DNA from 3 places in the Pseudoalteromonas sp. P1-7a genome. Region 1 is predicted to be linked to each of the others. Evidence: predicted binding sites of a transcription regulator. Region 1 holds the regulator's gene; each other region holds the start of a gene.
The links. The regulator sigma-54, encoded in region 1, starts transcription at its own class of promoters, with help from an activator protein. The targets are predictions, from matches to a motif close to GTTGGCACGNNNNTNGNNT.
Positions count from the first base shown of each region.

Region 2: the regulator sigma-54 is predicted to act here: its motif matches at 5,904-5,922, upstream of AN389_RS10500 (flagellar basal body rod protein FlgF).
Region 3: the regulator sigma-54 is predicted to act here: its motif matches at 5,069-5,087, upstream of AN389_RS16130 (BON domain-containing protein).

Region 1 is NZ_LKDU01000005.1:85,019-95,422, forward strand. Features, by position in the region: gene AN389_RS05680 (KpsF/GutQ family sugar-phosphate isomerase) at 1-621, shown strand, start outside; gene kdsC (3-deoxy-manno-octulosonate-8-phosphatase KdsC) at 622-1,173, shown strand; gene lptC (LPS export ABC transporter periplasmic protein LptC) at 1,170-1,724, shown strand; gene lptA (lipopolysaccharide transport periplasmic protein LptA) at 1,714-2,262, shown strand; gene lptB (LPS export ABC transporter ATP-binding protein) at 2,259-2,984, shown strand; gene AN389_RS05705 (RNA polymerase factor sigma-54) at 3,054-4,553, shown strand; gene hpf (ribosome hibernation promoting factor) at 4,581-4,868, shown strand; gene AN389_RS05715 (PTS sugar transporter subunit IIA) at 4,873-5,325, shown strand; gene rapZ (RNase adapter RapZ) at 5,345-6,190, shown strand; gene AN389_RS05725 (HPr family phosphocarrier protein) at 6,231-6,503, shown strand; gene mgtE (magnesium transporter) at 6,642-8,000, shown strand; gene AN389_RS05735 (zinc-dependent metalloprotease) at 8,047-10,404, opposite strand, start outside.
Region 2 is NZ_LKDU01000014.1:8,530-18,933, reverse strand. Features, by position in the region: gene flgK (flagellar hook-associated protein FlgK) at 1-1,350, opposite strand, end outside; gene flgJ (flagellar assembly peptidoglycan hydrolase FlgJ) at 1,352-2,368, opposite strand; gene AN389_RS10515 (flagellar basal body P-ring protein FlgI) at 2,504-3,598, opposite strand; gene flgH (flagellar basal body L-ring protein FlgH) at 3,610-4,293, opposite strand; gene flgG (flagellar basal-body rod protein FlgG) at 4,314-5,102, opposite strand; gene AN389_RS10500 (flagellar basal body rod protein FlgF) at 5,124-5,867, opposite strand; gene flgE (flagellar hook protein FlgE) at 6,044-7,414, opposite strand; gene AN389_RS10490 (flagellar hook assembly protein FlgD) at 7,473-8,153, opposite strand; gene flgC (flagellar basal body rod protein FlgC) at 8,167-8,598, opposite strand; gene flgB (flagellar basal body rod protein FlgB) at 8,604-9,011, opposite strand; gene AN389_RS10475 (protein-glutamate O-methyltransferase CheR) at 9,155-9,985, opposite strand; gene AN389_RS10470 (chemotaxis protein CheV) at 10,007-10,404, opposite strand, start outside.
Region 3 is NZ_LKDU01000030.1:33,057-43,460, reverse strand. Features, by position in the region: gene fldB (flavodoxin FldB) at 1-92, shown strand, start outside; gene AN389_RS16150 (DUF2147 domain-containing protein) at 134-580, opposite strand; gene AN389_RS16145 (alpha-amylase family protein) at 759-2,765, opposite strand; gene AN389_RS16140 (tRNA1(Val) (adenine(37)-N6)-methyltransferase) at 2,920-3,618, opposite strand; gene srmB (ATP-dependent RNA helicase SrmB) at 3,695-4,924, shown strand; gene AN389_RS16130 (BON domain-containing protein) at 5,148-5,468, shown strand; gene AN389_RS16125 (mechanosensitive ion channel family protein) at 6,095-7,051, opposite strand; gene yaaA (peroxide stress protein YaaA) at 7,174-7,953, opposite strand; gene tal (transaldolase) at 8,208-9,158, shown strand; gene AN389_RS16110 (DUF3545 family protein) at 9,350-9,538, shown strand; gene ung (uracil-DNA glycosylase) at 9,599-10,261, opposite strand; gene AN389_RS16100 (cobalamin-binding protein) at 10,258-10,404, opposite strand, start outside.

The DNA of each region.
Region 1 (10,404 bases):
GCAAAAATAATATCGATGACGGGCAACCCGCTTTCTACTATGGCAACACTTGCCGATGTGCACGTATGCATAAAGGTAGAACAAGAAGCATGTTTGTTAGGTTTAGCGCCAACAGCAAGCACCACAGCCACTTTAGCAATGGGTGATGCAATGGCGGTTGCGCTTTTAGAAGCACGCGGTTTTACCGCCGATGACTTTGCACTCTCTCACCCTGGCGGCAGCTTAGGTAAGCGATTGTTGCTCACTTTAAAAGATGTAATGCACAGCGGCACAAACACCCCTATTATAGGTGTAACGCAAACAATTAAAGACGCGTTAATAGAAATGTCTGCCAAAGGGCTAGGCATGACTGCTATTGTAGATAACAATCAACAGCTTGCTGGCCTTTTTACCGACGGCGACTTACGTCGTATTTTAGAGCAAAAAGTTGATATACATAACACCGCTATTAACCAAGTTATGACTAAGTCATGCACCACCGCCACGGCCGATATGCTTGCAGCAGAAGCACTAAATATAATGGAAAATAAGCGGATTAATGGTTTAATCATAGTTAATGAGCAAAACCAGCCTGTGGGCGCCTTAAATATGCAAGACCTCTTAAAAGCAGGAGTATTATAAATGCAATTTGAAGATCTCTATCAACCGCTAAGCGATGATGCCAGAGCACGCGCCAAAAAAGTAAAACTACTCATATGCGATATTGATGGTGTATTTTCTGATGGCCGAATTTACCTCGGTAACCAAGGCGAAGAGTTAAAAGCATTTAATACAAAAGATGGTTTTGGCATTAAGGCACTGATCAATAGCGGTTTTGAAGTTGCGGTTATTACGGGGCGTCATTCAAAAATAGTGCAAGCTCGCATGAGCAGCTTAACCGTACAGCATATTTATCAAGGCCAAGAAGACAAACTTATTGCTTATCAAGAACTCAAAAACACTTTAAAGTTAACTGATGAACAAATAGCCTATATTGGCGATGATGGACCTGACATGCCCGTCATGGAGCGCGTTGGTTTTGCCGTCGCAGTAAACGATGCGCACCCGCTAATTAAACGCTTATCGCATTACACTACACAAATGCCTGGTGGCTTTGGTGCAGTGAGAGAGCTCACAGATTTACTCATGCTCGAAAACGGTATAGCACTTACTACACAAGGTACCAGTTCATGAATGCAGCACGCGTTATACTCAGTGTGTTATTCATCGGCTGTATGGTTTGGCTTTGGTACCCTTATTTTACGCAAAGCAATGTAGCACCAGAGCAAGAACCAGAAGTCATTGCAAAGCCTGATTACACCGCTATAGAGCTTAAGCAAACAACCTATGACGAGCAAGGTAAAATAAGCCATAAAGTTACCGCGGCTAAAATGGAGCTGTACCAACAACTTGGTTTTACATTTTTTGAAAAGCCTATTTTTACTTTATATAACGAAACACAAACATGGCGAATAAACGCTGACGAAGCAACGCTTTACGAAGATAAACAACTTATTTTAGAAGGCAACGTGGTTGCCAAAAATTTAGTTGATAACGCCATGATAGATAACATCAATGCCGACAACATCGAAGTCGACATTAAAGCGCTAACAATGCGCTCTGAGCAGCCAGTGGTTGTCACTGGGCCAAATTTAAAGATTGTCGGTAAAGGCCTTGAAGCCGATTTAAAAACCGAAGTAATAAAACTAATTAACCATACGCGAACAATATATTATGACCAATAAACTCACTAAAATACTTATTATCCCATCGCTGATGCTGGCATTTAGCGCTTCTGCTGCTGAGCCTGCTGCTCAACCGCCAGCAAACCAAATTTCTATTAGTGCAGACCGTCAAGAAGGTCAACTTAAAGAAAACGTAGGTATTTTTGAAAAAAACGTCGAAATTGTGCATGGGAACCGCAAAATTACAGCCGACCGACTCGAAGTACATAAACGTGAAGACCTAGGGGATAACAAACAACTGCTTATTGCCACTGGCAGCCCTGCCTACTTCGAAGAAAAACAAGACGATGGTACCGTAATGAGTGCCAGTGCAAACGAAGTACGTTACGACGTAGCAAAGCGCTTTTTAACACTTGTTGGGGATGCCGAAGTCGCGCAAGCCGGTCAAAAAATTAATGCTAAAAGTATTACCTACGATATGCAGCAGCAGCTTATTAGCGCAGAAAAAGACGAAAACTCAACGGATCGTGTCCACACAATTTTAGTGCCTGTTGAAGCAAATATTAAAGAAAAAACAGGTAACGAAGGTCAACCATGAGCACCTTAAAAGCAGAACTATTAGCAAAAAGCTATAAAGGCCGCCAAGTTGTAAAAAATGTAGGCCTTGAGGTAGAAGCCGGCAGCATAGTGGGCTTATTAGGCCCTAATGGCGCAGGTAAAACCACCACCTTTTACATGATTGTAGGGTTAGTACCTAGCGACAAAGGTAAAATATCTATTGATGATAACGACATCACGTTATTACCTATGCACAGTCGTGCTCGCTTAGGCATTGGCTATTTGCCGCAAGAGTCATCTATATTTAGAAAGCTAACAGTTTATCAAAATTTAATGGCTATTTTAGAAACGCGCAAAGAGCTAAATAAAGCCGCGCGAGAAGAAACGCTTAACAACTTACTTGATGAATTTAGCATTCAACATATACGTGATAGCCAAGGTATGGCGCTTTCTGGTGGTGAACGCCGCCGTGTAGAGATAGCCAGAGCACTCGCAGCGAACCCTAAATTTATTTTGTTGGATGAGCCTTTTGCTGGTGTTGATCCGATTTCAGTGTTAGATATAAAGAAAATAATAGAACATCTTAAAAATCGTGGCATTGGCGTATTAATTACCGATCACAATGTAAGAGAAACCCTTGATGTTTGTGAAAAAGCCTACATTGTTTCTCATGGGGAGCTAATTGCATCTGGCACCCCAGAACACGTATTAAATGACAAAACTGTACGCGATGTTTATTTAGGCGAGCAATTTAGGCTGTAACATTTAAGCCACACCTACAAGCATCTGCTAATATTAATTATAACAACATAAAAGGATTGTTAGAGATACATGAGGCAATCATTACAGCTGCGCATGGGCCAGCAACTTACAATGACTCCACAATTGCAACAAGCGATTCGCTTGCTGCAGCTCAGTACATTGGATCTCCAGCAAGAAATACAAGAAGCACTGGATAGCAACCCGCTATTAGAAGTAGAAGAGCAAGATTACACGGAAGAGTCGGCTGGAAAAAATGAACAAAAAGCAGATACGGATGATGTAACCGTAAGCGCATCGGCTGATGATACAACCAGTGAATACGAGCAAGACAGTGGTGAAGCTTTAAATAAAGACACCGTTAGCGATGATATGGCGATGGATGTAACTTGGGATGAGTACATGAGTGCAGCCCCTGCGGCATCTTCAGGCCCAATGCCAGAAGATGAGTCTATTTATCAGGGCGCCTCTACTGAAACGCTACATGAGTACTTAATGTGGCAACTTCAGCTTACTCCTTTTAGCCCCACTGATGAAGCTATTGCTATAGCCATTGTAGAAGCTGTAGATGACTCGGGTATTTTAACGCTAAGTTGTGAAGAAATTTTAGAAAGCTTTAACCAAGAAAACGATGACGACGTTGAGGTTGAACTGGATGAAATAGAAGCCGTTTTAAAACGTATTCAATTATTCGACCCTGTAGGTATAGCCGCGCGAAGCTTACAGGAGTGCTTGTGTATTCAGCTTAATCAGTTTGATAAAGACACCCCTTTTATAGAACAAACTAAAATGATCTTAACCGATCACATTGATCTATTAGCGGCACGCGACTATCGTACATTAATGAAAAAGACTAAGCTTAAAGAAGACGAGCTTAAAGAGGTCATGACTCTTATACATACCCTCAACCCAAAACCTGCAGATACAATAGTAAGGGAAGAGTCTGAGTATGTCATACCGGATGTATCAGTTAAAAAAATTAAGGGCCGTTGGGTGGTAGAGCTAAACCCAGATAGCATGCCAAAAATACGCGTAAATAGTCAGTATGCGGCCATGTCACGTACCGTAAAATCTAGTGGAGATAGCCAGTTTATTCGCTCTCATCTGCAAGAAGCTAAATGGTTTATAAAAAGTCTTGAAAGCAGAAACGACACGCTGCTAAAAGTAACAAACTGTATTGTAAAACAGCAACAAGCGTTTTTTGAACATGGCCCCGAAGCCATGAAACCAATGGTTTTAAACGATGTTGCTGAAATGGTAGAAATGCACGAATCAACAATTTCGCGTGTTACTACGCAAAAATATATGCATACGCCACGTGGTATTTTTGAGCTTAAATATTTTTTCTCAAGCCACGTAAGCACTGAAAACGGCGGCGAATGTTCGTCAACCGCAATACGTGCCTTAATTAAAAAGCTAATTGCCGCGGAAAACTCAGCCAAACCATTGAGTGATAGTAAAATTGCGGATATATTGGCAGAGCAAGGAATTAAAGTAGCTAGACGCACAATAGCAAAATACCGTGAATCGCTAGCTATTCCACCGTCAAATCAGAGAAAGAGTTTGATATAAGACGTAAAAAACAAAGAGGAAATGCTTATGCAACTAAACCTAACTGGTCGTCACGTAGAAGTAACTGATTCACTTAGAGACTATGTAAATAATAAATTTGCAAAGCTAGAAAGGCACTCAGATCATATTAGCAATGTGCATGTCATTCTCGATGTAGAAAAACTCAACCAAAAAGCAGAAGCGACTATTCATGTAAGCGGCGCAGATTTATTTGCCTCAACAGAGCACCAAGATATGTATGCTGCTATAGACTCGTTGATTGACAAGCTCGATCGTCAAGTCATAAAACATAAAGAGAAGCTTGCTAGACACTAATATTATGAAATTAAGTACATTAGTATGCCAGGACTGCAGCAAAGCTGCGGTCCTTTTTAGTAGTAAAAAAAGAATTTTAGAATTTATCAGTGAGCTGGCTCATGAAAAGCTCCCTTACTTACCGCAACAGGATATTCTTAATGCGCTAGCTAGCAGAGAAAAACTAGGTAGTACGGGTATTGGCCGCGGTATCGCAATTCCGCATGGCAGAATGGGTGGCGTAGAAGAACCGCTTGCGTTAGTACTCGTTAGTGACAAGCCTGTAAACTTTGATGCTATTGATAACTGTCCTGTTGATATTTTTGTTGCACTCATCGTACCAGATGGCGATAACCAGCAGCACCTAAAGACTCTAGCAACCATAGCTGATAAACTGAGCAATAAAGAATTTTGCAAACAGCTGCGAAACGCTAAAACCGATGCAGAACTGTATCAAGTAATTGTTGATCAATCGTAGTAAATACTAAGGGCTATAAATGGAGTTAATAATCATAAGCGGCCGTTCCGGTTCAGGTAAATCGGTTGCTTTACGTGTGGTTGAAGATTTAGGCTATTATTGCGTAGATAATATCCCGGTCAACCTGCTGCCCTCTTTAGTACGTAGTGTTTCAGATAACTATGACAAAATAGCTGTTAGTATCGATGTTCGTAATATCCCCAAAGAACAAGACGAGTTTAACGATATTCTCGAGTACCTACCTGACTTTGCTAAACCCACTCTGTTTTATTTAGACAGTGATGATCAAACACTCATAAAACGTTTTTCAGAAACACGCAGATTACACCCTTTATCCATCGATTCATTGCCGCTCGACTTAGCAATAAAAAAAGAAAAAGAGCTGCTTGATGTACTTGTAACCCGCGCAGACTTTATGCTTGATACGACTGATTTAAGTGTTCACCAATTGGCTGAGTCAATTCGCGAAAAAATACTCGGAAAAAAAGATAAACAACTAATTGTAACGTTTGAATCGTTTGGTTTTAAACACGGCATACCTAAAGAAGCTGATTATGTATTTGATGCTCGCTTTTTGCCAAATCCGCATTGGGAGCCTGAACTTAAACCGCTTACAGGTCTTGATCAACCTGTAAAAGACTTTTTGGCAAACCACAGCATAGTGCAAAAATTTACTTGGCAAATTCAAACATTTGTACAAACTTGGTTACCACACTTAGAGCGCAATAACCGCAGCTACCTGACTATTGCAATAGGTTGTACGGGTGGACAACACCGCTCGGTTTATTTAGCCCAAACTATAGGTGAGAGCTTTGCAATGACACATCCAAATGTAAAAATTAGGCACCGTGAGCAAGAAAAGTAACCTTAAAATAATAACCTGTTCAGTTTAGGTATAGTAATTTATGCGTTGTGAAGACACGTTTTTAATAAAAAATAAATTAGGCTTACACGCCAGAGCGGCAACGGTCCTTGCGCAATTAGCTGTGCAATTTGATGCTAAAATTACCTTACATCAAGATGATAAAGAAGCCGCTGGTGATAGCGTATTAGCCTTAATGCTACTCGAAAGTAGTAAAGGCAAAGAAGTTAAAGTTGTATGTGAAGGCCCAGACTCAGAAAAGGCTTTGCATGCGGTCGGACAATTAATCGCACAGCGATTTAACGAACAAGAATAAACGTTTAATTACCAAGCTTACTCATACATTTTTGCTTTATACCCTGATTTGTGTAGCTTGGTAAATGAATAGTGTTTAATTAGATTAATCACAATGCGGTTAATCGCCTCCCCTCGTATATAAAAAATTAGGATGCCAATGCCAGAAGCGTTTGAACAAGACTACCCACTGCAACAACTAAAACAGGTGACTAAATCACTTAATAGTGGGCAATTTGTTCAAGTAAGACGCATGCTAGCAAAAACGGCCCCGTGTGATACTGCCCTTTTACTTGAATCCTCTCCGCATAAAATTAGACGCATGCTTTGGCAGCTGGTTGACCCAGATGTACAAGGGGACGTGCTAGAAGAGCTCTCTGAAGATGTACGTTTAGGCATCATTGCCCAAATGGAACCTGAGCATATTGCCGCCGCCACTGAGGATATGGGCCACGATGATTTAGGTGAAGTACTACGTAGCCTACCTGACACCGTGTATAAAGATGTAGTTAGCGCGATGGACACGCAAGACCGTGAACGTGCGACACAGGCTTTATCATACCAAGAACGCTCTGCAGGCGCGCTAATGAACACCGATACGGTGACCATTCGCCCAGATGTTACACTTGATGTTGTACTGCGCTATATCAGGCTGCGAGGCGAGCTACCAGAAGGCACCGATGATTTATACGTTGTTGATAAGCACAACTGCTTTTTAGGTGCATTGTCTCTTAGTACGCTTTTAACTAATCCGCCTGAAAAAATTGTTCAAGATTTAATGGATGAAGACTGTGAGTCTATCCCTATCTCGATGGATGAAAGTGAGGTCGCTCAATTATTTGAACGCCACAACTGGATATCTGCACCGGTAGTCGATGATAACGCACACTTGCTTGGACGTGTCACTATTGATGATATTGTTGATGTTATTCGTGAAGATGCTGAGCATAGCTTATTAAGCTTAGCGGGTCTTGATGATGAAGAAGATACCTTTGCACCTGTTTTAAAAAGTTCAAAAAAACGCTCAGTATGGCTTGGCGTTAACTTACTTACCGCCCTGGCTGCTGCCTTTGTGGCCAGCTTTTTTGAAAGTACCTTAGACATTCTCCCTATTTTAGCTGTACTCAATGGCATAGTGCCCTCAATGGGTGGTGTAGCAGGTAGTCAGTCTTTAACACTGGTTATTCGCGGTATAGCTGTGGGGCATATTAATCAAACTAACCAACGTTTTTTAATGGCTAAAGAATTGGCCATAGGCGCATTAAACGGGATTATTTGGTCATTACTTATCGCTGGTGTAATTGCACTTTGGCAGTGGGATTTTATGCTTGGCGGCGTGCTCGCATTTGCTATGTTTATGAATCTTGTAGTAGCGGGTGTTGCTGGCGCATGTATTCCTATTTTATTGAAAAAAATGAATATAGACCCTGCACTTGCCGGCAGTGTTGTACTAACAACTGTGACTGATATTGTTGGTATTTTTGCCTTTTTAGGCACAGCAACGTGGCTACTTATTTAGCAACCTAACCCTAGGTTAAGTAGCCACTATTAGTTAAAACGTAAAATTATATTGGTGAGCCTGGTGGCATTGGTAAATTAGTAAAGTTTTCAGGCCACTTACCAGCTTTTATAAACTGTTTAATTTGCTCTGCTAAATACTGCTTAAACGCGCTTTCGCCGACACTGGTGTTACTCAGCATTGAATTTTGATTGTACTCATCACTCAACTTAACTAAGTAGTAACGTAACTGCGCTTGCACCTCCGGGCTTACTTTATCGCTTGCCACTAAATCGGCTATATTTTTTGCAGTTAAAAACTGTACACGCTGAGTGACTTTACCTTTCATCGTATTAGGTGAAGACACATTAAACACGTGACTGTAAAGCTGCTCAAGCAACTCATCTAAGCTATAGAAATTGTAATTACGCACTTGTTGTTGAGCTAAACGATTTAAACGCTGTGGGTTTAATAATAAAGATAAGCTATGCTGTGCAGCGACTTCTGGTAAAGCCATTGCATCAAGTGTTAAACCTGTGCGTCCAGTTATGCTTTCGCGCGATTTAGACTCCCCATAGGCCTTTGGCGGAATAAGCGCTAACACTGACTCGGGCAAAATTAAATTAGCGGGTTTTAATGTGGATAAAATAGCATTTACCGCTTCTTGCTGCTGCGCTTTTACAACCACTTGTGCGCCCTTAACAGGTGAATTGTCGCGTGTTTCGTACTCGTAATTAACCCCCGCTATAAGTTTAACTACAGCCTCTACTTGATAGCGATGAAATAAATAGAGCGGCACAAGTTTTTCTTCTAACTGCGAAAGAGCATCGCCCGTTTTAATGTTGTTAATGCCAAATTGCGAAAGCGCTTTTTTACGTACATTAAGCACTCTAAGTAGCTCTTGCGCTGGGTTAGTACCGTTATCCCATAAGTGTGCTGTAGGGTGTGCACCGCCCTTAGCGCGTGCGTCACTGTCAGATATAAACTCAAGCCCCTTGGCTTTGTTCTCTTTTATTATTGCAGCAAGTTCAGCGCTTTCGTCCTGATTAGTAAAGTCGCTGTAACCATATTTAATAACTTGGGTATCCCATACACCCATACCACTTGCATAGCCTCGAGTTACGTCAAGTTCACCTTGCTCGTTAAAGCTAAGAAGTGGGTGTGGGTAATCCATAACCGAGGCTCTATCACCCACCGAAGCCGCAAAATTATGCGCAATGCCCAGTGTATGACCAATTTCGTGGGCACTTAACTGACGGATCCTATCAAGCGCCATTGCTTGTAGGTTTTTAGCTACCTCGTCCCCTTTTAAATAGGGAGCTGCAAGTGCTTCGGCTATTAATATATCTTGGCGCACACGCAGTGAACCAAGCGTAACATGGCCTTTTAATATTTCACCTGTGCGAGGGTCTATTACAGAGCTTCCGTATGACCAACCACGTGTAGCACGGTGCACCCACTGAATTACGTTATAACGGATATCCATAGGGTCTGCATTACTCGGCAGTACTTTTATTACAAATGCGTTTTTGTAACCAGCAGCACTAAATGCATCATTCCACCATTTACCGCCTTCTAATAAGGCACTTTTAACTGGCTCAGGAACGCCTGGGTCTAGGTAGTAAATAATAGGCTCTACGGGCTCACTTATCGGTAAAGTTGGATCTTTTTTAGCTAAACGGTGACGCGGTATGTAACGCACAAACATGGACTCATCAAGCGCAGCGGCATAGTCTTTATGCTCAATACTCCAATACCCTGATTGCGGGTCAAATTTGCGCGGCGTGTAATTATCATCGGGTAATTTAATAAGGGAGTGATGCATATGCACCGTAAGTGCGTATGCATCGGCACTCACTTGGCGAACAAATTCACCCGGCTTTGTGCCTTTAAACGTTAATACAGCTTCAAGCTCGGTGTTTTTTACAAACGCCTTTGAGCGACTCATGTACACAGCACTGCGTGATTCATCAAGGCTAAAATTACCCTGTTTACGTGCAGCTAATTTTCGACTAACCCCGTGCACATCACTCAATAAATAAGGTGTATAGTCAATCAATGCGCTGGTTTTATCTTGTGCAACAACTTTAAAGCCCGCTAAGATACTTGATGCAAAGGCCTCTTTAATACTTTGTTGCTCGGCTTTATTATTGGTATTAGCACGATAGTAAGTATTTACAGCGCGCAGCATTACTTTATTGCCAAAACGCTCAAACTGCACAAGGTGCGTATTACCAAGTTGGCCTCTATCTAGACCAATATCGTTTGAGCCAACTCCATAAGGTAAGCTCTGCTGAAGTAAAAATTGCTGTTCTAATTTATCTACTTTTAAGAACACTTTGCCATTTTGTGTATCGTAATAAAACGAAAAGTACCCTGGAAAGTGATTCATTTGGGCAGTAAATTCATCTATAGACTTAATTGC
Region 2 (10,404 bases), on a different contig from region 1:
ACGAATAGGCGATGCCAGAGCTAAGTCTTCACCGCGGCTTGTCGCAAGGGAAATACTGTTTGCCGCTTCAGAGTTAAGTTTAATTTGAAACTGATCACCGGTATTACCTGTACCTGCTACATTAATTTGTAAACCAAACGACTCCCCACTTGTAATGTCGTCTGAGTCGATGACACCAGATGGCGGTATCGTTGCTAAAGAAGCGCTGCCTATCGGCTCCCCTTTATTATCAACGGGCTGAATGCTCACTTCATTTGCATTAGCGGTATAAGTAACAATAAAGTCGCTGGCAGGCAGTTCACTGCCCTTACCGGCCTCAAGCGTGGCAGTTAAACTGGCACCGCCGGTATTATCTTGGTATGCATAAGCGCCCACGGTAGGTATAGTAAAAATATCACCGCCTAGCTCACCGTTAGCATCCATACCCAATTTATTTTGCTCGTTGAACGCATCTGCAATTGCCAATCCCATTTGGCCAATCTGGTTTTGTGCAGGCACAAGTATGTCGTCTCTAAAAGCCAGCAAGCCGCCAATTTTGCCTTTTAATTTGCTTGCATCTATTTCTAGCGGCACGGCTTTGCCGCCATTAACATCAAGCGTCAATTCTTTAAAATTAGGATCGGGGTCGCCCGACAAAGAAAACAAGTTAAATGTACCGTTTTCCATAACTAAAGACTCACCGCTGCCCATAAATACGAGTTTTTCGCCATTAGGGCCATCGAGTGTTTCTATATCTACGAGCTCTGATAATTCACGAATAGCTAAGTCGCGCTGGTTATAAATAGAACTCGCGTCTGATGCGTTATTAGTACCATTTACGACTGCAATTTCTTGGTTTAACGTATTTATATTTTGGATGAGTGAGTTGGCTTCTTCAGAAAAAATCTCAAGCTGCTCATTCACTATACCTTGTTGCTCAAGCACAATACCTGAGAGCCTGTCCATTTGATCAACTAAACTTTGCGCATCGGTCATTACGAGTGAACGAGCAACTGATGAAGACGGCTGATTTAGCGCCTCTTGCACGTTATTAAATAATGAATTTATGCCGGTTGATAAGTTGTTAGACTCTTCCGAAAAAATAGTATCAACACGGTTGGCTTCTGTTACGAATTGATCAAAAAACGATTTATTTGACGTATCGCGGTTTAACTGCGACTGGGCAAATTCGTTCAATAACCGATATGTTTCGCCGCGCCCTACTTGGTTATCTACCATAGTGGTAAATTCAGTGCGCTCACGTACGTAGCCTTCGGTATTTACATTGGTGATGTTTTTACTGGTCGTTTGCAACAGTTCAGAGCTTGAACGCACCCCTGAACTGGCAATATTTAATAAACTAAACGACATATTACTTCACTCCTTGGGTAAACGCGCTTGTTGCAATATTTTTAAGCTCACTACTATTTAGCACTTTTTTTATTTTGCTCGCGTAATTAGGGTCCGTTGCATAGCCTGCTTTTTGTAGCGAATCTAAAAATTCGTTTGGCTGTGCTGTTTTTTGTAATGCTTCTTCGTAACGTGGGTTTTGCGTTAAAAAATCGACAAAGTCGTTTACGCTTTCTTTTATAGAATCATAAGCTCTAAAACTTGCTTGCTTTTTAACAGGCGTGCCTTGCTCAAATTCAAGCGTTACTTTACTTGCTTTGTCGCCTTCCCAGCTTTTATCTGATTTAATATTAAACAGGTTATTTGAGCTATTACCGTCACTTTTATTAATAATATGCTTGCCCCAACCAGTCTCAAGGGCCGCCTGAGCGACCATCACTGCAGGGTTTAAACCTATTTTTTCGGCCGCTGTTTTGGCATGCTCCCACACTGCACTCACAAATTCTCCAGCATTATTAAATGTCGGTTGCTGTACAGGCTGTGTTGGGGTTTTAGTGTCTGTTGCTTCGCTGCTGAGGGCTAAGTCGTCTTTATTTACTTGCTCAACATTATTCAGTTCTTCGTGGGGTAGTTCAGAGCCTGCGCGTTTATCACTGATAAAGTCGTTGGTTGTTCTTAACACTGAGCCAGGCATAAAGTTTTCAGCCTCTGGAGAGAGCTGCTGCACAATTAAATCAGCCAAGCCTAAAGACCCATTTGATGAAAGCTCAGAAGAGAGCTGCTGATCGTGCATTTCTTCAAAAAACTTTACGCCGCTAGAGTTAAACGGGCTGTCTTCATCTTCAAATGCTTCGTTAGCTTTACGCATGCCTTTTAGAAGCATCTGCGTAAAAATAGCTTCAAATTGTGCCGCTGCTTTTTTTAGCGCCGCTTTAGAGGCATCAGTAGATGCATCACCGCTGTTTAAAGCGTCTTGACGTAAAGTATTAAGATTACTTAAATCAAAAAAGTTTTGCTTATCGAGGTGATTTGTTTCCATCAGCTTTTTGACACAAAAATGAATAATGCTTTAAGAAATGCAAAAATTGAGCCAAAGAAAGGTAAACAGTAAAAAGCTTAAGTACCTTTTGAGTACTTAAGCTTTATTTGGAAGGGTAAACATTCTAAAAAATAATTAAATAACAACAAGCTGTCCGTTAATTGCACCCGCTTCTTTAAGCGCTTCTAAAATAGCCATTAGGTCTCCAGGTGCTGCGCCTACTTCATTTATAGCACGCACTAAGTCATCTAAGCTAACGCCGGGGTTAAAAACAAACGCACGAGAATCATCTTGATTAACGTCAATAATACTTTGCTGTGTAACAACGGTTTCGCCTTCTGCTAAAGGATTAGGCTGCGTTACATTTTGCTGTTCAGCAATTGTGACTGTTAGACCGCCATGGGTTATTGCCGCAGGCTGTAGCTTCACATTTTTGCCAATGACAATCGTTCCCGTACGTGAATTAACAATAATTTTGGCTGAAGTGTCAGCAGGCTTAAACTCTAGGTTTTCAAGCGTTGATAAATAAGACACTCGTTGCGATGCATCACGTGGCGCAATAACGCGTACTGAGGCAGCGTCAATAGCTTGTGCACTATTAGGGCCTACCAAATTGTTAATTGTTGCTTCTAAACGTTTTGCCGTTGTAAAGTCAGGGCGGTTTAAGTTAAAAGTAATGTAGTCGCCTTGCATAAAAGGACTTTTAACTTCGCGCTCAACAGTAGCTCCGTTTGGTACGCGGCCGACGGTTGGGGTATTAATAACCACTTTACTGCCATCAAGCCCTTGTGCACCTAAACCCCCTACTATTAAGCTGCCTTGTGCTATGGCGTATACGTTACCATCAACCCCTTTCAAGAAAGTTTGTAGTAATGTGCCGCCACGTAAACTCCCTGCACTGCCAATAGAAGAAACCGTAATATCAATTGTTTGCCCTGGCTTTCTGAACGGCGGCAGCTCAGCATGAACTGCCACTGCAGCTACATTTTTAATTTTAGGGCTTTGCGTTGAAGGTAAGGTAATTCCAAAACTGTTTAGCATGCCCCTAAAACTTTGTTGCGTGTAAGAGTTTTGCTCCCCTGTGCCAGGTAGCCCCACCACTAAACCATAGCCAACCAATTGGTTGGCACGGACCCCTTCAACCATAGAAACATCTTTTATTCGTTCCGCGCTGGCAGAAAATTGCCAGCCTAGCAGTATGATCAAAATAAACGCTTTAATGTTTTTCATACTACTATCCTTTAAAATGGAAATAACGAGCTACTGAAGAAACGTGTTAACCACCCTGGGCTTTGCGCCTCTTGTGTTTGCCCTTTACCTGAATACTGGATGCGGGCATTCGCAATTCTATTCGACTCAACCGTGTTATCGGCACTTACATCTTGCGGGCGAACTAGCCCTTCGAGCCTAATAAACTCTTCGCCAGTGTTAAGTGTTAGCCATTTTTCACCACGGATAACTAAGTTACCATTGGGTAAAACACGCATAACATTTACAGAAATATCACCCACTAAACTGTTTGACTGATTTGATTTAGAGTCACCGGTAAATGATGAATCACTACCAATACCAAACTGAATACTGTCGCCACCTATATTTACAGGTAAGCCACCTAATCCAATAATGGGGTCCAAACTGGCGTCGGTTTCTTTGTCAGTTTCAGTTTTTGCGGCTTTTGTAGCTTGTGTTGACTCTTCAAGCTTAACGGTAATTATATCGCCTGTTCTAAGCGCTTTTTTATCTGAATACAGGTCATTAAATGTGTTGGTATTAAATAGCGAACCTGTTGCAACAACAGGCTCTGCTACAGGCTCTGGGTACATGGGTGCGTAGTATGGGTCGTCTTGAACCACTTCACTATTTTGCGTAGAAACACAGCCACTTAAAAATAAGGTGCCTGCGGCAAATAAAATAACTTTACGCATAACTATCCCCTTGTGCACGATTATAACTGTTGATTGATGTAGCTCATCATTTCGTCAACGGCTGAGATTACTTTTGAATTCATTTCGTAAACACGTTGTGTTTCGATAAGGTTTACCAGTTCTTCTGTTACATTAACGTTTGATGTTTCAAGCGAGCCCTGAATAATAGTACCCAACCCTTCTACGCCTGGATTACCTTGCACAGGCGCACCACTAACAGCCGTTTCGGTGTAAAGGTTTTGACCAATTGGCTCAAGACCAGATGGATTAATAAAGTCGCTAATTGTTAGCTGACCAATCACCACATTATCGGCTTGCCCTGCAACACGTACAGATACTTCACCATCTTGAGAAACCGTAATTGATTGCGCATCATCCGGTACGTTCATTTCGGGCTGAACAACAAAGCCAGCGCCTGAAGTAACAATGCGGCCGTCTTCATCGGTAGTAAATTGTCCATTACGCGAATAGGCAATATTGCCATCAGGTTGCAACACTTCAAAAAAGCCTTCGCCTGAGATCATCCAATCAAGTGAATTTTCAGTGGTGAGCATATTGCCCTGCGTAAACTCTTTTTGGTTAGCAACCACTTTTGCACCGGCACCAAGCATTAGGCCAGATGGTAACTCAGTATCTTGTGATGATCGCCCGCCAGGTTGGTTGATGTTTTGATACAGTAAATCTTCAAAAATAGCGCGGCTCTTTTTGTAACCTACGGTACTGGCATTCGCCAAATTATTTGAAATAACTGAAATATCAGTTTGTTGAGCGTCTAGCCCTGTTTTACTTATCCACAATGCAGGATTCATAAGTATGCCCTCATTTTAAAGTTAAACTATGCGCATCAACTGTTCTTGACGTTCGTCAATCTCTTCAGCTGTTTTCATTAGTTTTACTTGTAACTCAAATTGACGTTGGTGGTTGATCATATCGACCATTTCGTGAACTGGATTAACGTTAGACATTTCCAGTGCACCACTTAATACTTTTACATTTTCAGAGGTATCAACGGTTTGCCCAGGTACTGGTCTAAATAAACCATCGTTACCTTTTTCAAGCTGCCTGCTGTTTCCTTCAACAACACGTAGCGTGTCTACTTCTTCTAAAAAATTGGCTGGTGCGCCTTGCGGGCGAACCTGAATGGCGCCATCTGCACTAAAGCTTATTTTTTCAATAGGGACAGGTAGAATTACGGGGCCACCTTCGCCAATAACTTGACGACCATGGCTCGTTACTAACATGCCTTGTGCAGTAATGTTCAGCGTACCAACTTTAGTGTAGGCTTCATTCCCTGACTCATCTTGAACAGCGAGCCAGGCGTTATCGCTCATGGCAATGTCTAAATCTCGCCCTGTTTCTATTATGCCGCCAGAGGTCATGTTAGAACCAGGTCGCTCTTGCATAGAAAACACTCGGGTCGGCAAGCCCTCGCCAAATGCTTGCATAGAACGCGCTTGCGCGAAGTCAGCTTTAAAACCTGTGGTATTTGCGTTTGCCAAATTATTGGCTTTAAGTGCAAGCCCCTGTAGGCTTTGCTTAGCGCCAGAGGCCGCAATGTAGACCATTTTGTCCATAACATCGACTCACATAAAAAATCTCTGAGTTGATAAATGCAAAATAGGTGCCAGATTAAATTTGACGCAATATAAGGAAGGTATTGAACGGTTCAGCTAGGCTATTTTTGTGGTATTAGGTATAAAAAAGGCTGCAAAAATGCAGCCTTAAAATCTTAACCAAAAATAGTGTTAACTTATCGAATCTGCAAAATACTTTGCTGAATTGTTGAGTTAACTTCAAGCGCTCGAGAGTTTGCTTGGTAGTTACGTTGAGCGGTAATCAAATCAACTAATTCGTTTGTTAAGTTGGTATTTGATTGCTCAAGTGCAGATGAATTAATACTACCAAAAGTACCCGAACCTGCTTCACCGGCTACCGGCTCGCCAGAGTCAATACTTTGCTTCCAGCTGGTATCGCCTACTTGCGATAAACCTTGTGAGTTTGGAAAGCGTACCATAGCCACTTGCCCTAAGTAGGTTGAATCACCATTACTGTACGAGGCCACAATTTTGCCGTCTGTGCCAATATCAATACCCGCTAAACGACCGACTGTAGAGCCATCTTGGTCAAGGGCTTTTACTTCAAAACCACTTGAGTACTGAGTGGGAATACGTCCTGCTGTGTTATTTTCATCGCGCCAATTTAACTCAATACCCGTGCTTGGAAATGTCGCGCCGTTATCAAGCATTGACGATAAACCAGTGCCTGCACCTGCCGGCAAATTAATTTCGTCAAATGTTGTGGCGTTAGTATTTGCTATACCGTTGGTTGTCGCAGGTAAACCACTAGAGTCGAAGCCAAGTGTAGCAATCGGTGTATAAGGTGTAGTAGTTTGCTCTGCACCTGATGTACCATCTACAACTTTCCCATCTAAGGTTGCGTATACCTCCCAGCTGTTATCAGTACCACCCGAGGCGGCATCCTCTTCTTTTACAAAAAAGTATTGCAGAATATGTGGTTCACCTAATGAGTCATAAACTGTTGTAGACGTTGACGAGTTATACGTACCATTTGATGTAGGGTCAAAAGCAAGGCCTGTAGCATCTGCTGTTGCATCTAAATTAAATGACAAAAATACGTTTTCTGTAGCGCGAGGCGAACCAGATGAATCAGGAATTTGAATTGGGTTAGTTGTACTTAGACTTACCGATGTGGTGTCCCCACTTGATGCATCAACCGGAAAAGCTTGTAAATAATTACCTTTGGCGTCAACCATAAAATTGTCTTGATTAAGCTTAAATGCACCTGCACGAGTATAGGTTAAATCTTGCGATGAAATATCATCGGTCATTGCAAAGTAACCTTCGCCGGTAATCGCTAAGTCTAACGAGTTGTTAGTAAATTGCAGTGAGCCTTGATGAAATTGCTGTGCAACCATGGTAGTTTGCACACCATCACCATTTTTGGTTTTACCTGCGCTAAACACAGATGCAGCATATACATCAGCAAATTCAGCCCGCGATTCTTTAAAACCAGTGGTATTTACGTTAGCAATATTATTTGCTGTTACGTCTAAGTCTTTTTGAGCGGCAGCTAGGCCTGTAAGTGCGATATTAAAGCTCATAATTCACCTCTAACTTTTAATCTAATAGCCTGCTAGCAGGCGAAATACTTTTAAATGGTTATGCGATCTCTGCGACATCTGTCAACCTAACCGCACCCTCTTTGGTGTTAATAATAATGCCACTAGAGCCGTTGATATTAACGCTTTCAATGTTTTTGAATGTGGCTACCGGTAAGCTTGAAAACTCGCCGTTGGTACTGCCCTCTGCAGTAATCGTGTATTCGCCCTCTGGTAGGCGTTCGCCAGATTCGTTATTCCCATCCCAACTAAAGCGCACAGCACCCGCTGCTTGCGAACCCATATCGATAGTTCTAACCAGTTGCCCAGAGGCATCTGTGACTTTAATTTTTAAATTATCAACGGCTTCTTCAGCAACTGCCGATCCTTTTGCCTCGCCGCTTTCGCCAAGTTCAAGCGTATTAGATTCTAAAAGCGCTTGTTTACCAACCAGGGTTGATGCTTGTAAAGCAGAGTTTGAAGTCATTGAAGAGGCAAGCGACTCAAAATTTGTGTTTAAATCTGTGATACCTTGCGCCATGGTAAAATTAGTCATTTGCGCAATCATCTGATCGTTATCAGCCGGATTACTCGGATCCTGATACGATAGCTGCTGAGTTAGCAACGAGAAAAAATCTTCCTGTGTTAACGCATCGCTCTCTTCAGTGGAAGTCGCTACTTGAGTCTCTTGCCAAGTAATCGAGTCCATAAAAGATGAACTAGTACTAATATCGTTACTCATAACCTACCCTCGGTTATCGCTGCCCAAGTAACAGCGTTTTGCTTAACATTTGCTTAGCTGCATCGGCAACTTGCACGTTTGTTTGATATGAGCGAGATGCAGAGATCATATTTGCCATCTCCTCAACAACATTAACGTTGGGTTTATAGATATAGCCATTTTCATCCGCACTTGGGTGATTAGGGTTATATTCAATTTGTAGTGGTTTGTTACTCTCAACAATCCCCAACACTTTAACACCAACAGCGGAGCCCTGAGGGTTACTGGCTGAGGCAGACGCTTTAGTCAGCTCGGCAGCAAATACAGGTTGGCGAGCTCGGTATGTTTTGTCTTGGGATGAACTTATTGTATTAGCATTCGAAATATTACTCGCGGTAGTATTTAGGCGCACATTTTGCGCACTCATACCACTGCCTGAAATATCAAAAACATTATATAAACTCATAATTATTACCCTTGACTACCGAGCGCTTTATTCAGGCCCTTAAATTTACTACTTAAAAATTGCAGGCTTGCCTGATACTCCATCGCATTCTGTGTATACAAGTTTCGTTCCACCTGTATATCAACTGAGTTACCATCGCCTGTATCTCCTTGATTTGGAGTGCGAAATAATTCAGAACCACCTACGCTGCGAGTACCGCCAGCAATGTGTTTTTCATTGGTTGTGACCATGCTATTGCCGCTTTGCTGAGTTGACCTTGCCGCTTTTAATGCAGAGGCAAAGTCAATATCTTTTGCTTTATAGCCAGGCGTATCAGCATTCGCTATATTTGTGGCAAGCACTTCTGCCCGCTGTGAGCGGATCAACATCGCATGCGGATGGACACCTAATGCTTTATCAAAACTGATAGCCATAACATTCTCCAAAAAATTGACTTAACTAAGTTAAAGCAATTAATAAGCCAGTAGTTTTGAATAAGGTTACTTTTTTATAGGAGGTTGTTATTAAAGAAAAAACGACGCACAAAGCGTCGTTTTTTAATGGGAAGGAAGAGGCGTTATTTTTTTTGGTAGATGATTCCGGGGTTACAACGAACCATGTCGAACTCGTTACTTAAGCCAGTCATTGACTCTGATGCACCTAAAAACAAATACCCTTTTGGGTTTAGTGCTTGGGCAAACTGGCTAATAATTTTTGCTTTAACCTCTGGTGAAAAATAAATAAGTACGTTGCGGCAAAAAATAATATCGAACTTGCCCATTAAGGCATAAGAGTCGAGCAAGTTTAAATGTCTAAAGCTCACCTGCTTTCTGACTGAATCGACAACTTTTGCCATTCCATTGCCGCTATCCATAAAGTACTTTTTACGGCGTTCTGCTGAGAGCCCTCGCGCTAATGCCAGCGCATCATATTCTGCATTTTTACACATATCGAGCATTGTATTAGAAATATCAGTACCAATAATTTGTGCGCCCATACGTAGCACACCCGGCTGCTGCGCTTGAAACTCAGCAACCGACATGGCAATAGAGTATGGCTCTTGACCTGAAGAGCTGGCCGCTGACCAAATTTTTACTGGCCGGCGAGTGTCTTTGAACTCAGGGAACAATTTATTTTTTAACAGCTCAAATGGGTATTGATCCCTAAACCACAATGTTTCATTTGTGGTCATGGCGTCAACCACTGCGGCTCTAAGTTGCCGCTCATGGGGGGCAAGCGTTTTACTCACTAACTGTGATAAAGATTCAACATTAAAACGAGCCATAAGCGGAGCAAGCCGACTTTTTACTAAATATTGCTTGTTTTCGCCTAGCACAATACCACATTGCTGCTCTAAAAAAGAGCGGAACTGATCGTAGTCACTTTGCTGCAAATCTTTATTATTCAAATTATTAACACCTATTGTTGCTTAATCACAATGAACCCATTTTTTAACTGCTGTTGCCAATTCATCTGGGTTAAATTTTGCTATAAAGTCATCCGCGCCGACTTTTTCGATCATCGCCTGATTAAATACACCACTCAAAGAAGTGTGTAAAATAACATGTAGAGGCGCTAATTTAGGGTCAGCTTTAATTTCTGCTGTTAATGTATAGCCGTCCATTTCAGGCATTTCAACATCAGAGATAAGTAAACCTACACGCTCAGTAATATCATTTTTACAATCAAGCTCGGCGATTTCTTTAAGCCTAACTAAAGCTTCTTTACCATTTTTTGCAAGCTCGGTTTGCACGCCAAGCGGCTCGAGTGCTCTTTTTACTTGGTTACGAGCCACGGCTGAATCGTCGGCAATAAATACAATACGCT
Region 3 (10,404 bases), on a different contig from region 1:
CGCTAGATGAAGACAGCCAATACGAGCTAAGCGATGAGCGCATAGCCACTTGGGTTGAACAAATAATGACAGAGTATAGCGAAACGCTATAACAGGATTAAAAGCGCTGCGTTTGCGGCGCTTTTTAAAAAGCTTACTCTACGCGTTGCCAATATTGGTTACGGTAAAAAAAGCCAATATAGCCACGCACTTCTAACGTCTTACCGTCGTTTTGCGGCGTTAGTTGCACGGTATAAGTTTTACCATTTGTAGGGTCAAGTATTTCACCATCGCCCCACACGCCACCATCTTCTGGCTTTACATCAGTAATAATGGTCATCCCTAAAATAGGTTGATTTTTTAATGCCCCATCACACTCTTTACAAATACCGTCTTGTTTAGCTGGGTCTAAAATAGTCTCAACTTTACCACTGAGCACCTTATCATTTTGAGTAATGCGTACATACGATTTAGCCTCGTTGGTGTCTTCATCTATGGTTTTCCAAAGCCCAACAGGAGTCATGTTTGCAAGCGCACCTTGGCTTATAAATAAAGCCGCAGCGAGTGTTGTTAGTAACGGTAATTTGTTTAACTTTTTCATTGTGTTGCCTAAATTAAAAATGGCGAATAAAACGATAATACCAGCTGATTTATAAACGCACTATTAAATTAAACTGCTATTTAGGTACATATAAAAGTAAAAAACCAAGTGCGCGTTAACCCACTTGGTTTTTAAATTGGCTGATAGTTTTTTAATGTACGCGTTTTAAAGTACGTATTTAAAAGTCACGTACCTCTACACTTGAGCTGTTAAATTCAAACATATTAATTTTGCCACACTGTGCCATATGGTTAGTACTTGTATAGGGGGTATTTGCTTGGCTTATATCGCCCTCCCACTCTTGGCCATTTTTTATAAATGCTTTTAATTCAAACCATCCGCTCACAGCTTTACTGCAATCCATATCAACATCAAGCATCCAATAGTGTTCGCCCCATATATTAAGGGGTGTAACACCAAAGCCATCTACTGTTACCGATTTGTGGGCGCCATATTCACTTGGCCAAACATTTGTAGTCCAATCCATGGCAGTACCTTGCGCTTCTCTGCTTTGGCCTTGTTCAATTCCATACCAATCTAGGTAGTTATCGTTTGCTTTCCAAGGTGTTGTGGTGTTGTTTTTTAGATTGTTATGGCGAATTGGCATAGCACATTCAACATTTGTTGTTTGGCAGTTTCTAGCAAGGTTTGTATTTGCATAGTTGTGGTCTATACCACCGCGTACAAACATGTCTTGTCCGCTTTGTGTTTGAGCATTAATAAAAACAACGGTTCTTTGCCAGTCGCTATTATTAGGTGCTGTCCCTTGGGTTAACTTAGCATTTTTATGAATTGCTATTGCATCCCATGGCGCTACATTTAAATTTATGGTGCCGTTGCTATTAACTGTTATTACTTCACCGCTACAGCTAGTAGCATTACCCAAAAGCTCGCCTTTTAACACATTGCAGTACTGTCCAGGCGCCATACCTGTTTGAATTGTTGCATTAAGCGTTGAGTCTTCTTTATTAATTGCCATATGACCAGAGCTACCACGTCCAAATGCAATCTGGTTATGGGTGTTATCCCACCAATTTGTTACTACCCAGTTGTCGGCTGTGTTATTTCTAAAATCGACACCACCAGCAATATAAGACCAACGATGCTCACACTTCCAGTTACTTGCAAAACATTCTAAATTACCATTATTGTGCACCGGTACACTTGGCCCACCCGCATCTGTATCGCCGTGAAAATCATAACTCGACATTACTTTTGGATACCCATACGGATACGCCAACATAAATACGTTAGCTAGGTCGTATAAACGGCCATCTTCAAAGGTAATTACATTACCCGCACCACCATGGCCGCGCTGATTGTCGTGGTTATCTACAAATACCACAGCTGATGAACTTGGCATAAAGCCCCAGCCTTCACCAAAATTACTTAACCATGCAAGCGAGCCATTTCTAAAGGTATTACCAAGCTGCGTACTGTATTTAAACTCGGTAACTAGTCCTGTACTTAAATACTCTGAGGCAGCAACCGCTTCAGTACCTTGATCTATCACCTCATGAAACACCACAGGCGAGCCATTTATTTTTGCCATTAAACTTTGAATATCACTTGCAGCAACATGCTTAGCAGCATCAAACCTAAAACCTTTAACACCCATAGCTTGAAGGTCATTAATATATGCCGCTAATGTATTTTGCACATAATTTGAAGAAGTGTTTAAATCAGCCAGCCCTACTAGCTCACAATTTTGCACGCGATAACGGTTATTACCGTAATCTTCTGGGTTAATAGAGCAACTTTCGTGAAAATCTTGTGGGCTATAAATAGGGTATTGTTTATTACCAAAAGTGTTACCAGCAGTGCCCGTACCACTGCCGGCTGCCATATGGTTTATTAATGTATCAACATATATATCGACGCCTGCGGCGTTACAGCGATTAACCATATCTATAAATTGCGAACGGTTACCGCCTCGGCTTTGTAGTTGGTAGCTCACCGGTTGATAGCGAGTCCACCATTGGCTACCTGTAATATGCTCGTTAGGCGGAGACACCTGTACAGCAGCGTACCCTTTTGGTCCTAAAAACTGCTCACATTCTTGGGCTACATCTTGCCAATTCCATTCAAATAAATGCACAAATGTTGTAGGCGCAGCCGATACTAAACTTGGTAAGGTTAAACCTAAACTAAAACCTGCAGTGGTGATCATTTTATTCAGTTTCATAGTGTGTGTTTCCAGTGTTGGGCGAGTTAAACAACATACTCGACGTTATTTACAAGTGGTTAACACTAGTTTGAGAGTTGCTCAAATAAAAACTGAATACGTATGCATAATGGGTAAACTATCCTTTATTACTAGATAATTACCTGCCTTAAAATTACATCTTCAAGTAAAACGCTTTACATAACGCAATATAATCATCGCTGTAGCAATTGTTTTCATTTTTTATGCATAGGGAAGTAGGCTCAGGCGAAGTATTTATTAAGCTAAAGCGCATTAAGCTGCGGCTAAATGCTTTACCTGGTGTGGTTTTTACTTGGCAATGCGCGTTTAAATAAAGCCCGCTTTGTTTTGCTAATTCAATAAATAGGCTCGCTTCTGTGGTGGGTAAAATTACGTTAAAGCACGAATGCTTATGACTTAAACGCATATAGGCATTTATTAGCTCGTCAAAACTTAAACCATCGGTATGGCGTGCGGTGTTACGGGCATCGCTTAGCCCTTTTAAGCTGTGGTTAAAATAAGGGGGGTTAGAAATCACCACATCAAATGGCGCCGCTTGTTTAAACGCTTGTATAGTGGTGTGCTTTACTGTGATATTGGGCCACGGGCTAGAGGCTATATTTTGTTGTGCCTGATTGTAAGCCGCTTCATCAACTTCAACTGCGGTTATGCTAAGTGCCGGTTGGCGCTGTTTACACATAAGCGCCAGCAGACCGGTGCCTGTGCCTATATCGAGTAATGTGTTGGCCCCTTTTAAATACGCCCATGCACCAAGTAAAATGCCATCGGTTGAGACCTTCATGGCGCACTTATCGTGCTCAACCTTAAATTGTTTAAACGTAAACCCTGACATTTTTTCACCTTTTCATTCACCAACTGGCGTATAGCGCGTATAATTGCAAGTAATTGTCCCTTATTTTAGACACTCTATGCAATTTTCTGAATTTGATCTTGATACTAAACTCCTCAACGCCATTGATAAAATGGGCTACGAGACACCAACCAGCATTCAACAACAAGCTATACCTGAAGCGCTGCAAGGTCGCGATATTTTAGCATCAGCACCTACTGGCACAGGTAAAACGGCGGCATTTTTAATTCCGGCTATTCAATACTTAATGGATTTTCCACGTCGCGACCCAGGTTTTGCACGTGTGTTAATAATGACCCCAACCCGTGAACTGGCTTATCAAATTCATGAGCAATGTGAACTGCTTGCTAAAGGCACTCACCTTAAAATTGGTGTAGTAACAGGCGGTATAAACTACGGTACCCACAAAGAAATTTTTGAAAACAATAACGATATTTTAATCGCCACACCTGGGCGTTTAATGGAATACCTTGAAACCGAAAATTTCCATGCCGAAAACGTAGAAATGCTTATTCTTGATGAAGCCGACCGCATGTTAGATATGGGCTTTAGAAAAGAAATGCTACGCATATGTGACGAAGCTAAAAATCGTCGTCAGTGCTTTTTATTCTCTGCGACTTTAGAAGGCGATAGCGTTGAGTTATTTGCAGAGCGTATTTTAAACGACCCAGCTTTACTTGAAGCCGAATCGTCGCGTAAAGAAAAAGCAAAAATTCATCAATGGGTGCACCTTGCTGATGACTACCACCACAAGCTTGAGCTGTTGGTTAATACCCTAAACGGCCCAGATGTAAGTAAAGCCATTGTGTTTGTAAAAACCCGTGAGCGCCTAGAAACCCTAATTGGTGAGCTAACTAACAATGGCGTAAAAGCCGCGTGGCTGCGTGGCGAAATGCCGCAAGATAAGCGCATGAAAGCGATGGAAAATTTCCACAGTGGCAAAACGCGCATATTAATAGCCACCGATGTCGCGGCCCGCGGTATTGATGTTTCTGATATTAGCCACGTCATTAACTTTGACATGCCACGCACGGCCGATGTTTATGTACATCGTATTGGCCGTACTGGCCGTGCTGGTAAAAAAGGGATTGCTATCTCATTAGTTGAAGCACACGACGTTGGTATTTTATACAAGGTTGAACGCTACACTGAGCAAAAGCTTAAGCGTCGTATAATTAAAGGGCTTGAGCCACAGCATAAAGAAGCTAAGCCACCCGCTAAAAAGCGTAAAGACCCTGTTAAAATGAAGGCCAAGAAAAAAGCCAAAGCTAAAAACAAAAAGAAATAACCCCCTAAATAAGCCGGCCATTGCCGGCTTATTTGTACCCGTTACAAATGTAACCCAAGCATGTAACTCATTCCCATTAAAATGTAATTATTGCCCACCTGAATTCTTTATTAATAAAATACCCTTATATTTCAAAGCATTAAAATTGGCATCGAAATTGTAACTGAGATAGTAACTCAGCTAAGAACAGCTGCACAATTAACCGTAATGTAAGGATAAAGTTATGAACCGCTTTAAGTTAACTATCGCTTTAGTATCATTTTGTTGTTTATTTTTATTAGCTTGCGCTACAAAAGTAAGTGCAGCAACTAACTTAGCCGTAGTAAGCAGTGTGGCTACTCAACCTAACTTACAACAAACAATCACCAACACGTTACGCACTAACCCAAATTTAGCATTAAACGATATTCGCGTGCAGGTTGAAGACGGTGAAGTAGATTTATACGGTGAAGCGCAAACAGGTTTTCAGCGTGCACTTGCACAAAAGTTTTTAGAAAACATGGATGGCGTTAAAATTATCCGTAATAAAATTAGTGTTATTTAAAATACCTTCTTCCTAACTTATTCCTCAGCGCTGCTTGTTACTCCAACACAAGCGGCGCTTTTTATGGCCTACATAATCTCAACGGCGGCAAACCTATTCATAAACCAGTTTAAATAGCTTAGTAAATGCCTTTTAGCTTACTCCCTTCACACAAAAAACACACAGTGCCCTACTCATATAAACGTTCTTTAAGAAGCGACAAACTCTGTAGAGCTTTAACCAACGTCAGTAGTAATTTAATTAATCTATTTTAATATAGGGTAACCTCGCTGATGCAGTTGTTATAGTTGCAGCGGTTTTAACGCAGCTAGCACATGTGTGAGCTCTTAAATTAGTTAAGCATTATTATGGGCTGGTACTATTGCAGGCTGGAAATATTAACAGCGTAGATGGTTAGCTTTACTTAGCTTAAACTAGCAACAATGTGAAAGCGCTAGAGCCTGAAAGACTCTATCGGGTAAAAAAGTGTGCATATACCCGCGGGGTATTTAAGGGAGTAGCAAAACTTAAAGTATTTTTGCTTACCAATTCCTTTTTAATACAAAAAGCGCGCTTTTACTTTGTAAAAACGCGCTGATAGTCGGTAACTATTTCCCAATGCTTTTGCGTTGTGAGTTTTAAATTATTTACTCACCTTGGCTTGCATCAGTATTATTATCACCCTTTTTATTTGCTGATTGCTGGCTTATTTTATCACTTATCATGGCATCGAGCTTTTCACCGCCTTTAATGCCAAAATCTAACGTACGTATTGGGAATGGAATACTAATATCAGCGTCATCAAGTGCTTGTTTAACGGCTACTACGCCCTTGTGGCGTACTGTCATAAAGTCTGGCTCACCTGGGTATTTAATCCAAAACCACACCAGTAAATTAATACTACTGTCGCCAAAACCTTCTGCGTATACAGCGGTTTCATCTTTACGTATTACAAAGTCAAATTCGTTAATTTTATCTACTATCACTTCTTTGGCTTTTTCTATGTCGTCGCCATATGAAATACCCACCGGTACCTCTATGCGTCTAACGCCTAACGTGGTGTAATTTTTTAGCACGTTTCTAAATAATACTTTGTTAGGTACCAGTATTAACTGCCCGTAAAAGCTCTCTATTAGCGTGTTACGCAGGTTTATAGAATGCACTGAACCAAATACGTCGTCGGTTTCAATTACATCACCCGCTTTAAATGGTTTGCGTATTCCCATAGCAATACCGGCAATTAGGTTTTCGGTCATGTCTTGAAATGCGAAACCTATGGCTAAACCCACAATACCTGCACCCGCTAGTAACGATGTTACAGTGCCTTTTAGCCCCATAAAATCAAGTGCTATAAATAAACCTACGCATAACACAATCACTTTAAAAATAGAGGCCATTAAATCAGCTATTTGCTTAGAGTCGAGTGAGCGCCTTAATAGGTTTTTCATTAGCTGGCCGGCAAAGCGCGCTATTATTGAAAACAAAATAGCGATTACAACAGCTACAATAAAGTTTGGGATATGGCTAATTACAACATCAAACCAACCGCCAAGTTTTTCTTCTATAAGCTTTTCGGCTTCGCCAACTGAGGGAATACTGATCATATTTTTACACCTATCTGTTTTTTATTTCATTAATAGTAGGTGAAGTTAGCAAGTTTAGCGCCAGCATAAAAAAAGCCATGCATTGCATGGCTTTTTAACTCATTGTTTGCTGGGTATAAACGCTAGTTTTGCTCGTCGCGCATAAATACAGGCTCAAGATCTTTAGTGGTTGCTTCAGGGCTAAAGTAATAACCCGCCACACTAAACTCTTTTAATTGGCTCAACTGCGTTACTTGGTTTTCTATGATGTAACGGGCCATCATGCCGCGTGCTTTTTTAGCGTAAAAGCTAATTACTTTATATTGACCATTTTTGCAGTCTTTAAAATGCGGCGTAATTATTTGCGCATTAAGCGCTTTTTTATCTACCGCTTTAAAGTACTCATTTGAAGCAAGGTTAACGAGGTATTGTGCGTCTTGCGCTTTTAATTCCTCGTTTAATTTATTCGCAATAATGCTGCCCCAAAATTCATACAAATTTTTCCCGCGAGGGTTATCAAGCTTAGTGCCCATTTCTAGGCGGTAGGCTTGCATTAAATCAAGCGGCTTTAATAAGCCATATAAACCTGAAAGTATACGTAAGTGACTTTGCGCATAATCAAGGTTAGCTGCAGTGAGTGTTGCAGCATCTAAACCACCATACACATCGCCATTAAAGGCTAGTACCGCCTGTTTAGCATTGCTTTGCGTAAACGGTTGTGACCATTCGCTAAAGCGTGCAGCGTTAAGCCCTGCAAGCTTATCGCTAATTTTCATTAGGCTGCCAATTTGCGCAGGCGTTAGTTCACGGCATACTTTCATGAGCTCTTCGCTGTGCTCTAGTAATTCAGGCTGAGTGAACTTATCTGTTGCGGGTGGCGTTTCGTAATCAAGATTTTTTGCTGGTGAAATAACAGTGATCATAGTTAGCTATTGACTTGTAATTTATTTAATGTCAATTTCAACATTAAATGAGACGAAAAGCACGTTTTGTTTATAAAATACCATTGAAAATTAATCGCAATGGCCTAAATCCTACCTTAATAAATCATGCATCGTCGTTTTTCTATTGATAAGGACATAAGACCTATCAAGCATTGTCACACTGTTGCAGTATTGAATACTTATATTAAGGTAGTTTAGATTTTCTTTTAACTTGCTTGGAATGAGGAAGGCAAATGACTAGCGCTCTACAAAGGCTAAAACAACATTCATCTATCGTAGCCGACACTGGCGATATTGAAGCGATCAAAAAGCATCAACCAGAAGATGCAACCACAAACCCGTCGCTTTTATTAAAAGCAAGCGAGATTGAAGCATACAAGCCTTATCTAGATAAAGCTTGGAGCTATGCAAAAGAAACAGAGCAAGATGCAGCTAAACAGCTTGAACTTGCATGTGACTACTTTGCCGTATTAATTGGTAAAGAAATTAGCGAAATTGTACCTGGCTATATTTCTACTGAAGTAGATGCTCGTTTATCATTCGACACCCAAGCAACTATTGATAAAGCACACACCCTGCTTAGCCTTTATGAGAAAGAAGGTGTAAGCAAAGACAAAATTTTAATTAAAGTTGCGTCTACATGGGAAGGTATTAAAGCTGCTGAGCAACTAGAAAAAGAAGGCACTAAATGTAACCTAACTTTATTATTTAGCGATGCTCAAGCACGTGCATGTGCTGATGCAAACGTATTTTTAATATCGCCATTTGTTGGCCGTATTTTAGATTGGCACGTAGCAAATGGTATGGAAAAACCAACCGATCCGCTACAAGATCCAGGTGTTCAATCAGTACGTAGCATTTTTGAGTTTTATAAACGCCATGATTACAAAACCGTTGTTATGGGCGCGAGCTTCCGTAATACCGGCGAAATTATTGCGCTTACAGGGTGTGACAAGCTAACAATTAGCCCTAATCTACTAGAAGACTTAGGCAATTTAGAAGGCGCAGAAGAGTACTTACTACAAAGTGATATTCCTAAAGAGCCAAAGCCTGCTCCACTTACTGAGTCGCAGTTCCGTTGGTTACATAACCAAGATGCAATGGCCACTGAAAAGCTAGCTGAAGGCATTCGCTCATTCGCAGATGCACAAGAGCAGCTAGAAGCACGCTTTAAAGCAATGTAATACACGCTAATTACGCTATATTAAACGCCGCACTTGCGGCGTTTTTTTATGCCTACGTTATTTGCTGAACTAAGTTAACATTCATTAAGGCATCACATACTTGCAACATTATTGTCACTTTTTTATTCTATTTTAGCTAGGCCTGTGGTATAGGTATTCTCGAGGTTCACTAAAATCAATAGGAGATAGTCATGGATAGCCTAAACGATATATTAGAGATATTAGAAGGTCCTGATACAACAAGAAAAACCTCTCAAAAGAATAAAAAAAGAAAGTGGCGCGAGATTGAGGCCATAAAAGACAAGCAACGGTTACGTAAAGAACTACAGGAGTTGGACTTTTTTACAGACAGTATTGAAATTGATGAGCTAGATTTTTAATCCTATAAACGCTCATAAACAAAAGGCTTTCAGTGTATGAAAGCCTTTTTAATATATCCATTAAACTTGCCAATTTATGGGGCTGTCCCCTTGGGCTTGTAACAATTCATTAGTTTGTGAAAAATGCTTACAGCCAAAAAAACCTCGGTGCGCAGAAAGCGGAGACGGATGCGGCCCTTTTAAAATATGATGGCGAGTGCTGTTAATATTTTTTCCTTTTTTTTGCGCATGAGCGCCCCATAAAATAAATACCACGCCTCGGCAGTGCTCGTTTATATGCGCAATGACGTTATCGGTAAATTGCTCCCACCCTAAGTGTTTATGCGAGTGCGCTTGCCCTTGCTCTACAGTAAGTACCGTATTGAGTAAAAATACGCCCTGCTCAGCCCAGCTTTGTAAGTAGCCATGCTCGGGTATTACAAAACCAGGTATATCGGTTGCCAATTCTTTGTACATATTTTTTAGCGACGGCGGTAACTTTTTAACCTCTGGCAATACTGAAAAACACAAACCATGGGCTTGGCCTTCTCCGTGGTATGGGTCTTGGCCTAAAATAACCACGCGAATATCGTTAAGGGCTGTGGCTTCAAAGGCGCTAAATACTTGCTCTTTGGGTGGGTACACAGCAATCCCTTCTGCGCGGCGTTTTGCTACATAATCTAATGTTTGCTGCATATAAGGATGCTGTAACTCATCTTCTAAAAAGGCTGGCCAATCGCTCATTGTGTACTCTTAATTTGTTTGCGTGATGCATCTATTTTATCACACATATCGGCAAGCCCTTCTAACATGCGTGGTGAAAAACGGTGTAATAAATCGGCGTTTACACGTATAAAATGATTATTTTTAACCGCGGGTACTTCAGG